DNA from 3 places in the Paenibacillus canaveralius genome. Region 2 is predicted to be linked to each of the others. Evidence: riboswitches for the same ligand, from Rfam matches in the RefSeq annotation. Region 2 holds a riboswitch; each other region holds the start of a gene.
What was found. A riboswitch is a leader RNA that binds a small molecule or an ion and turns the genes downstream of it on or off. The one in region 2 is predicted to bind cyclic di-AMP.
Positions count from the first base shown of each region.

Region 1: it holds a riboswitch for cyclic di-AMP, as region 2 does, so the genes downstream of both, ABC395_RS10565 (CAP domain-containing protein) here and ABC395_RS06045 (3D domain-containing protein) in region 2, are expected to answer to the same signal.
Region 3: it holds a riboswitch for cyclic di-AMP, as region 2 does, so the genes downstream of both, ABC395_RS02390 (hypothetical protein) here and ABC395_RS06045 (3D domain-containing protein) in region 2, are expected to answer to the same signal.

Region 1 is NZ_JBDFMM010000001.1:2,239,421-2,242,692, reverse strand. It holds gene ABC395_RS10570 (M42 family metallopeptidase) at 1-728, opposite strand, end outside; cyclic di-AMP (ydaO/yuaA leader) riboswitch at 1,146-1,281, shown strand; gene ABC395_RS10565 (CAP domain-containing protein) at 1,287-2,105, shown strand; gene ABC395_RS10560 (Dabb family protein) at 2,588-2,878, opposite strand; gene ABC395_RS10555 (FHA domain-containing protein) at 2,949-3,272, opposite strand, start outside.
Region 2 is NZ_JBDFMM010000001.1:1,300,600-1,303,871, forward strand. It holds gene ABC395_RS06035 (manganese catalase family protein) at 1-549, shown strand, start outside; gene ABC395_RS06040 (hypothetical protein) at 927-1,148, shown strand; cyclic di-AMP (ydaO/yuaA leader) riboswitch at 1,412-1,602, shown strand; gene ABC395_RS06045 (3D domain-containing protein) at 1,614-2,567, shown strand; gene ABC395_RS06050 (polysaccharide deacetylase family protein) at 2,615-3,272, opposite strand, start outside.
Region 3 is NZ_JBDFMM010000001.1:531,665-534,936, forward strand. It holds gene ABC395_RS02385 (carbon starvation CstA family protein) at 1-1,188, opposite strand, end outside; cyclic di-AMP (ydaO/yuaA leader) riboswitch at 1,451-1,644, shown strand; cyclic di-AMP (ydaO/yuaA leader) riboswitch at 1,753-1,931, shown strand; gene ABC395_RS02390 (hypothetical protein) at 2,051-2,491, shown strand; gene kdpF (K(+)-transporting ATPase subunit F) at 2,671-2,745, shown strand; gene kdpA (potassium-transporting ATPase subunit KdpA) at 2,804-3,272, shown strand, end outside.

The sequences.
Region 1 (3,272 bases), 940 kb from region 2:
CCCATGTCGACTGCGACAAGCTCGTTAATATCAGCCGGGATGTAGGAAGCTCCATGGCCGACTTCTTCGTAAGTGGTCAAAATGATTTTAACGGTGCAGGCCGGTTCGATCAGCTCGTTCTTAAGCAGATCCATAAGAGCGAACAGGGCGGCCACGCTCGCTTTATCGTCGAGATGGCGGGATTTCACATACCCGTTCTCCAGCATGCGGACCCGCGGCTCGAAAGACACGAAATCCCCGACACGAATTCCCAGCTTCTGTACCTCATCTTTGTTGAAAGCCAGTTCGTCCAGACGGACTTCCATGTTCTCCTCGACGCGTTTGTGGTCTCTCGCATCCGGAAATACGTGGACCGAAGGTTTAGTGGTCAGGATCGTGCCTTCATAACTGAGTCCCTGGCGCGTATGAACGCGGCAGTACTCGTTTTCGATGGCCGCCATCATAAAACCGCCTACCGATGTGAGGCGCAGACGCCCGTTGTCCTTGATGGAGCGAACCATTGCTCCCAGCGTATCCACGTGAGCCGAGAGCCCGATCGTGTAATCGCTCCGTTTGCCCGGAATCGTAATGATGCCGCAGCCTTTATTCGTCAGTTCCAGCTTGTAACCCAGTTTCTCGGCCTCCGCCTTCACTTTGTCCATAATGTGGTGGGTGTACCCGCTCGGACTCGGCGTATTCAAAAGCATGTCCAACACTTCGAGCAGATACGTTCTGTTTACTTGCTCCATAACTCAACCTCTCCTTTTCTGTCCCCGTACGAGTAATGTTGTCCTCGCAAACGAAACCGCGCAGCGGAAAAATCCCCGTCTGACGGCTGCCGCCTGCCGTTTCCGGACGCTATGTAAAGTCTTGCTTCTACTTAATACCCCGAAATTCCCTTTGTCCATCAGTCTTGTACAAGCGGGTCCGGATTACGAGCATTTCAGCCGATCCGGCCTTACGTTCAATAGCGCTCTCATACAGGTGATACTACACTGTTTCCCCGCTGTTTTCAAACGATAAACCTCTTTTGAGGAAAACAATCCGGCCGCTGTTGGAAAACTTTGACCCGTGAAATCTAGCAAATCGCATGCTAGGATTAAAAGGCTTCTTCCGGGACGCAGCGCCGCACAGTGTTATGCTGCTGCTCATCTCAGGCGGAAAGCAAAAAAACAAGGCCGAAGCTTCTACGGAAGCACGGGGGAACCCATTTTTGGGGTGAAGCCATGATGTTTATGGCCGGGTGATTGCTCTTTGACCCGAATCCGTCAGCTAACCTCGCAGGCCGAAAAAGGAGAGATTCTAACTTGAAATCTATCAAAAAAGCAGCACTAGTCGGTGTTTTCGCCCTCACGTCCGTTTTCGGAGCAGGTGCCGCATCCGCATCCGCCGTGCCATGCAGCGTTTCCGGCGGGGACACGCTTTCGACCCTATCGAACAAATACGGCATTGATCTTGCCTCTCTTCTCACATCCAATCCGCAATTGAAAAATGCGAACTTCGTTTGGAAAGGCATGCAGATCGTCGTACCGTCTGCGCCGCCAGCTTTGGAAAAACCGTCTGCCGGTAAACCGGCCTCACCTTCCGTGCCTGAAAAGAAACCGGAAGTCCAGAAGCCTGCCGCACCTTCGGCAAAACCGAGCACTCCCGCTCCGGAAACCCAGGCGCCCGTAAGCACGCCGGAACCGACAACCAAGCCTTCCGCACCGGCTGTAACTCCGGCACCGAAACCGGTTGAAAAACCGGCCGCTTCCCAATCGGAATTTGCGGACCAGGTTGTAACGCTTGTAAACCAGGAACGCGCAAAAGCCGGCCTAAAACCGCTCGCTTCAGACAGCGCGCTGGCCGCCATGGCACTGGATAAAGCGAAGGATATGTATACAAACAACTATTTCGACCACAACTCTCCAACGTACGGGTCTCCATTTGATATGATGAAATCTTACGGCATCTCCTATACGTATGCAGGTGAAAATATCGCCCAAGGACAGCGCACTCCGCAGGATGTGATGAACTCCTGGATGAACAGCCCGGGTCACCGTCAAAACATTTTGAGCCCGAACTTCACAAAAATCGGAGTCGCTTACTATAACGGCGAATGGGTTCAAGAGTTTATCGCGAACTGATCTGTTTTTTTAAATAAATACGCGAATATGACTATTCGATTTCATGCTATGATCTGAAACGTAAATTTTCCATCTTAAATTTCATAAAATTCAGCTATGGAAAAGCGGTCCGCTCCGAACAGGAGCCGGCCGTTTTTTTTGTTAAAGACAGGCAGCAAGAAACAAGATGATGGAGGAAGGAAAGGATCATAATGCAGGCGATGTTGGGGAAACTGGGGTAGATGAAGCTTTTAGGGCGGGTGACGTGTTAAAGAAGAAAGACGAATATAAAATTAGCTTATCCAGCGCCTCACGCCACAGTGGACGAAGCCGTAGTTCGAAGGAAATTTCCGATAGTGAATGACATAGGGACCAAAGATTCCGCTCACCTTGAAATGAGGATCATGACGCTCACACGCATGTTCGGCCGTCGGCTAAAACGCTAGAAGAACCTGCCGCGATAAACGGCAAGTTCTTGAGGAAACAGCAGATTGACTAAACAATTAGCTTTCAAAGTCTACGCAAGGAGCGACGCCGTCTTTGGCTTCCCCCATATAAGCGAGCACATCCTGATGGACCGGGTGGACATTATAAGCTTGGAGGTCTTCCAGGGAGTTGAATTTGGTGATCAAAACCAGATCATAAGAACGTTCGGAATGGATCACATCCGCCCCTACTTCGATATGAAGCAGTTCGGAAATTTTGCCTTCCATGTTCTGCAGTTTGGCTTTTGCTTGCTCGACGGACTCCGGGCTGCGATCCTTAAGCTTGAAAAACACGACATGTGTAATCATTGGGCATTCTCCTCTTTCCCGATTCTTCAACAACCTGTCCATTATATCATTAACGTACCGGGACCGGAACTCATCGGCATGACCGGAAGCTAAATTCGGTATAAACCATCCGCACCACGTCCCCGTCTTTTAAAGGGACCAACTGATAAGGAACCAGCATCCCCTCGTTTAGAAACGTACCGTTTCGCGAACCGAGGTCCTTAACCGCATAACCTTCCGTCGTCCGTATAAATTGCGCGTGAATCCGGGAAATTCCCAGCACATCTTCGATGTAATCGGCATCCCCTTCCCCGCGCCCGATTATAAAAGAATCCGTATCCAGGAGGATCGTTTCTTTCCGCCCTTCCCGCATAACTTCAAGTACGGGATGACGGAAGTTCGCGGAGGGCGGAGC
Region 2 (3,272 bases):
CTGCAGTATCCGGTTCGTGTAAGCAAATGCGATCCGCACATGGCCAAACTTCTGATGGAGCAGTACGGGGGTGCGGACGGGGAGCTGTCTGCCGCGCTGCGCTACTTGAACCAGCGTTACACCATTCCGGGCAAAGTGATCGGGGTACTGAATGATATCGGGACCGAAGAATTCGCTCACCTTGAAATGATTGCCACGATGATCTACAAGCTGACGAAAGATGCGACTCCCGAACAGCTTAAAGCGGCGGGATTGGGCGAGTATTACGTCAATCACGATTCCGCTTTGTATTACCAAAACGCGTCGGGTGTGCCGTGGACGGCGTCTTACATTCAAGCGAAGGGCGATCCGATCGCCGACCTGTATGAAGATATCGCGGCGGAAGAAAAGGCCCGCGCCACCTATCAGTGGCTCATTGATCTGACGGATGACGTCGATCTTCAGGATGGCCTGAAATTTCTGCGCGAACGGGAAGTCGTCCACTCGATGCGATTCCGCGAAGCGGTGGAAATACTTAAAGACGAAAGGGCCGCCCAGAAAATTTTCTAGCGGACCGGGCAAAAAGACGGGGAAACCCGTCTTTTTTCAGGAATTTTACGGGAGTTTGGTACGCGGATTTTCGAGTGATATGGAAAAATTGAATAAGATTACTAAATTTACCGGAACATTTCCCCTGCTGAAGGTGTCTTACTTATATATAAGTGACATATAAACCGATCTTTTTAAACGATGATACTGTCTCAGAGCCGGTTATTAGAAGAAGAAAATAGGCAAGAATTATGTCGCACCTACGAAAAATCGTAAAAAATTCGTCTGTTTTCCGGAATAAAATACCACATTTTACCTATAAGTATGATAAACTGGAATAAGTTATTTAGTAATTAGGAATCAAACCTAGATTTTGGAAGTATGAGGAGGCTGCTATTATGGGGATCACTTTAAGTCTGCTGATCGGCATGCTAGTTCTATTAGCGGCATCATTAGGACTGCGAAAACCGAAAGAATTCGACCGGTCCGATAACGTGCCGTTTCGTCCTTTCGATGATATTTACGAAGGGAAAAGGAGTCCGACTGTGGAATCGGCACAAAGCAAAGCAGTCATAAAAATAGAAGAAAAACCGAGAGAGAACAAACGAATCGCCAAATAAATTTCCTCTGGTGGGATGAATTACCTGCCGGAAAGGTGAATAAACGGCGTCTTTTCTGAGAAACTGATGAGAATTACATAAGGGTATGATGAGTAAGGCGTTAATTTTGCGCTCTGCGTTATTGCAAGTGTTAAAGGCAAGAAAGGTATCGATAGGCTTGTTGGAACAGCTTATTGCTCCGGATTAATCGGCGGATTAAAAAAATGAAAAATGTGTTTTTTGCCAATTTGTGTGTGTTTGTTTCTAAAGATGTATGTGATAGCTTGTGTAGAGAGCCGAAACTTCTTCCTTTTCCCGGATTTTCCAGGAGGGGGATGAGGTGCGGGGGATGATTCATTTCGGAACCGTACTTGTATGACGCGGCGTCCGATAGGGGTGAATCGCTGGCAGCAGCGTGGGCGACTTCTCAGTCCGAACCCGACAACTAACCTCGTAGGCAATACCGAGAAGGAGCGTACATCAACTATGGCTTTAAAGCATCATTGGAAAAAAACTTGCGCTACTCTGCTGCTGGGTGCAGTGGTGGCGGTCTCTTCCGCATTCCAGTCCCAGGCGGCTGAAACGGAAGCGGCTAAAAACGACGGCCTGTTGTATTGGAAACTGGCCAAATCTTATCAGGAACTTGCAGTCGGTCTTACCGATACCGGCGGACAAGCAGCCGATTCGGAACTTCCCCAACCCTTCCTGACACCGGAAAATCAAATTCTAGTATTATCCGAACCGAATTCCATGTGGAATTTCGCTTCCCAAATGAGTATGGACGTTCTTGATCTTTTATCGTTGAATCCTGAGGCGGATCCGCTGAATCTGCCGGCAGGAAGCGAGCTCAAAATTGCGGGTGAAGCCGCCCCCGAACAGCTAAAAGCTTTAAATGCGACGGTAAAAAAACCGCCGCAAGCTCAGCTTGCATCAGCCGTGCCAAGCCGGACGGACGCCATAAAACCTTCGGAGGCACTCCAAAAGAACGGCAAGCCGCAGGCTTCCGAGCCAAAGAAATCTACAGAGAAGAAAGCCGTTAAGAAGCCGGCCGCCAAAGCCGCATCGGCTGCCGCAAAATCAGGCCAGACGCTGACAACGGCTGCGGGCAAGCAGGTACAATACAAAAAAGTGCTGAACATCAAGGCATCCGCTTATTCCGCGGACCCGAGCGAGAACGGCGGATATGCCGGAATCGATTACTACGGCAACAAACTGACCGTCGGTACGATCGCGGTTGATCCGAAAGTGATTCCTCTGGGCTCCACCGTCTATGTGACGGGTTACGCTTTCCCGGGTCTTCCGGCCAAGGGGATGATCGCCAAAGCGACGGATATCGGCGGCGCGATCAAAGGCAGCCGGATCGATATTTTTGTTCCGGGTTCCAAAGAGAAAGTAAATAACTTTGGCTACCAAAGTGTGAAAGTATACATTCTTAAATAACAGAGCCGAAAAGAAGGCGGGAGCGGATGCTCCCGTCTTTTTGCGCGTTAAAGATCTTTCGATATTCCCATCAGATCCGGAACCGTGACCAGTTTATAGCCGCTCGATTTCAAGGAACGGATCAGATCGGGGAGGGCCGAAACCGTACCGCTGAGATCGTGCTTGTCGTTTCCTCCCGCGCTGTGCTGCAGAATGATCGAACCGGCCCGGGCATTATCCACGATGTTATGATACACCTGCTTGCCCGACAATCCCTTCCAGTCCAGGGAATCCACGTCCCAGTTTATTACCAGCAGGCGGTGGTCAGACATCCAGCGAACCTGCTCTTCATTGATGGCTCCGTAAGGAGGCCGCACCAGCCGCGGCGTATAGCCGGCCAACTGTTTGATAATGTCTTGGGTGCGCATAATTTGCGAAGAAAACTCCGAGGCGGTCAGTTTGGGCATAAAAGGATGACTGTACGAGTGGTTTCCCACAACATGTCCTTCCCGTACCATCCGGCCGATCATCTCGGGGTGTGCCCGAGCACGGCTCCCGATTACAAAGAAAGTAGCTTTTACTTGATTCTTTTTCAAAATATCCAGCACTTGCGGCGTGTATTTGAGATCGGGCCCGTCATCGAACGTGAGCGCGATTTTTTTTCCTTGGGAAGTTCCTCTCATCCGGAAAACCGTCGGGTATTTATGATGAATCTCGGCTAAACTC
Region 3 (3,272 bases), 770 kb from region 2:
CGAGTTAATCGCGAAGTAAGTGCCGGGCGTGATGATGCAGGCGGCGATCAGCGCCATGATGGCGACGAACGATTCGACCAGCATCGCACCGTAGCCGATCGGACGCGCGTGGGATTCGCGTTCCAGCATTTTGGGCGTCGTGCCGGACGAAATCAGCGCGTGGAAGCCCGACACGGAGCCGCAGGCGATGGTAATAAACAGGAACGGGAACAAGTTCCCGGCGAAGACGGGGCCGGTTCCGTCGATAAACCGGGTCGTGGCCGGCATGGACAGATCCGGCAGGACGAAAATGATGCCGAGCGCGAGTCCGATGATCGTTCCGACTTTCAGGAACGTGCTGAGATAGTCGCGGGGAGCGAGAAGCAGCCAGACCGGCATGACGGAAGCGAAGAAGCCGTAGGCGATCATCATCAGAGCGATGGTTTCGCCGCTGAACGAGAAGAGCGGCGCCAGCGATGCGCTCTCGGCGACGAACTTGCCTCCGATGAGGGACAGAATCAGCAGAACCACGCCGATAAGGGAAGCTTCCCCGACACGGCCTGGCCGTATGTAGCGCATATACACGCCCATCAGTAGTGCGATCGGTATGGTGGCGGCAATCGTGAACATGCCCCACGGGCTGCCGATCAGCGCTTTGACGACGACGAGCCCCAGCACGGCGAGAAGAATGATCATAATGCCGAGAATGCCCAGCATGGCGATCGTGCCCGTCACCTTGCCGATTTCGTCCTTGATCATATCGCCGAGCGATTTACCGTTTCTGCGTGTCGAAGCGAAAAGAATGACGAAATCCTGGACGGCGCCGCCCAGAATAACGCCGAGAATGATCCACAGCGTTCCGGGCAGATAGCCCATCTGGGCGGCAAGTACGGGACCTACGAGAGGACCCGCGCCGGCAATAGCCGCGAAATGGTGCCCGAACAGCACCCATTTGTTCGTCGGCACATAATCTTTGCCGTCGTTGTTCAGCTCTGCGGGTGTTTTCCGGTTGTCATCGAGCACGAATACTTTGCGGGCGAGAAACCGGCTGTAGAACCGGTAGGCGACCGCATAACAGCTCACGGCCGCAATGACGAGCCAGGCGGCATTGATCGTCTCCCCGCGGTTAAGTGCGACAAGCCCGAAAGCGAACGCGCCGACAATGGAAATCACCCCCCAGAGCAAGATTGATTTCCATCCGTTTTTCATAAATACGCCTCCTTACTGGTTATTATGGTAACGTTTACAAGTAGTATAGCAGGTTTTTCCTGGATGAGAAGAGTCCGGGTGACCAAACCGTTTTCAAAAACGTGAGATTTTCGACGCATAAACAAGCTAGCGCGTAAAAAGAAGAAATGTAAGCGCATTAGGGGTTTTCTTTGGCTTAAATCGGTTTAAAACCAATCTCTCCCTATCTTTACAAAGCACGTACGGAGGTGTAACATTCATTCCATCAATTGAAAAAAACAGTTTCTTGCTTTCGCTGAATTTCCCCATCCGGGGAAGCGGGGGAACCATCGCAGCATTGATCCGGTGTGAGAGCCGGAGCCTTGTCTGCAGGGGTGAATCCTGAAGCGCCGGAACCCATGGATCCGGCAATCAGGTAGGGCGACTCTCACCGCCCGAATCCGACAGCTAACCTCGTAAGCGCATGAGTTCGGGAGGGGTTGAAGAAGCTTGTGATCGGCATCGACCACAGGGACTTCGTTTCGCTGTGGTTTTGTTATGTGCAAAAACATCCGAAAATGAAAAATGTGCCAAAAAAATGAACATGCGTTTTTATCGCTGAGTTTCCGTGTGAAGCGGAAAACGGGGGAACCAACGAGGACTTGCAGGCTTGAAAGCCGGTCCTCATGGGGTGAATCCAGAAGCGGCATCCGTGCCGTTATGGTAGGGCGACTCTCACGCCCGAATCCGACAGCTAACCTCGTAAGCGTACCGAGAGAGGCGACTGCTATCGCGCTTCGGCCATAGTCTTTTTTAGGCTGTGACCGTCAAGAAGCCGCGTGAAGAGTTCCTCTTCCCGCAGGCTTCTTTTTTTGCTGCCCAAAACACGAAAGAGGGATAAAAAGTGGACGAGAGAAAGATCCAAACCTATACGTTGGTTTCCGCACCGAATGTCACCGGCGAGAACTTTATTAAACTGCTGAATATTTACCGCAAACCTTTCGCGGCGCTTGTTAATAACCCCGTGGAAGGACAGCGGATGAAGAAGCTGGGAGTCCGGCATCTCGTGGAGGTGGATACCGTACGCCACGAAGCCTGGGAAGTTCCGGAGCTTCCGATCGGTGACGTGTATCTTTTCGAAGACAGCCTGCCGCTTTGCTGCCGGTATCTTCAGATGGTCCGCAGCTGGACAACCGGAACGATTTACGTGGTGAAAACGAATGCCACACCGCGGTTGATTTATAAAGCGCTCGGCGCCGACCATGTGGTGCATACGAATACCCGTCAGGTCTCTTTCCTGCTTGGAGCGGCACCGGGCCAGGTGCCCGAGGAAGTTTTGCGCTGAACATGCGGAACAATTTGTGCGAACGATAAAGAATAACCCTATAAATAGGAAGGAAAGGAGCCGGCGCGCATGACGGATCTTTATATGATTTTGCTGCTGGCAGTCATTTATTTCATCTTTTACGGATTTCTGCTCTGGTGTGACCATGTTGCGGATGGCCCGGAAGGCGGCCGTTCATGATGATTATCGCGCTTTTTACGGCAGGACTTTTCCTGTATCTGATATACGCGCTTGTTCATCCCGAAAAATTTTGAGGCGCCTGCGGGCTGCCGGAGAACCCTGCACGGAGTTGTTTGAGGAGGATCGGAATCCATGGAGATACTGCAAATTTTAATCGTAATCGCGGTGCTTTGCCTGCTGGTGAAGCCGCTTGGCACTTATATTTATCACGTTTTCTCGAATGAAAAAAACCGGACGGACAAATGGTTCGGCTGGCTGGAGAAACCCATTTACAAGCTTGCGGGCATCCGCAGCGAGCACGGCATGACGTGGAAAAAATATGCGGGCAGCCTCGTGCTGACCAACATCGTGCTTGTGGCGGCCGGGTATTTGATCCTGCGCCTGCAGCGCGCTCTTCCTTTTAACCCGAACGGGATCGACGATATGGAAGCGACTTTGTCTTTCAATACGATCATCAGCTTTATGACCAACACGAACCTGCAGCACTACAGCGGGGAAACGGGTCTGTCCTATTTCTCGCAAATGGCGGTCATCATGATGATGATGTTCACGTCCGCCGTAACTGGAATCGTGGTCGCGATCGCGTTTATACGCGGACTGA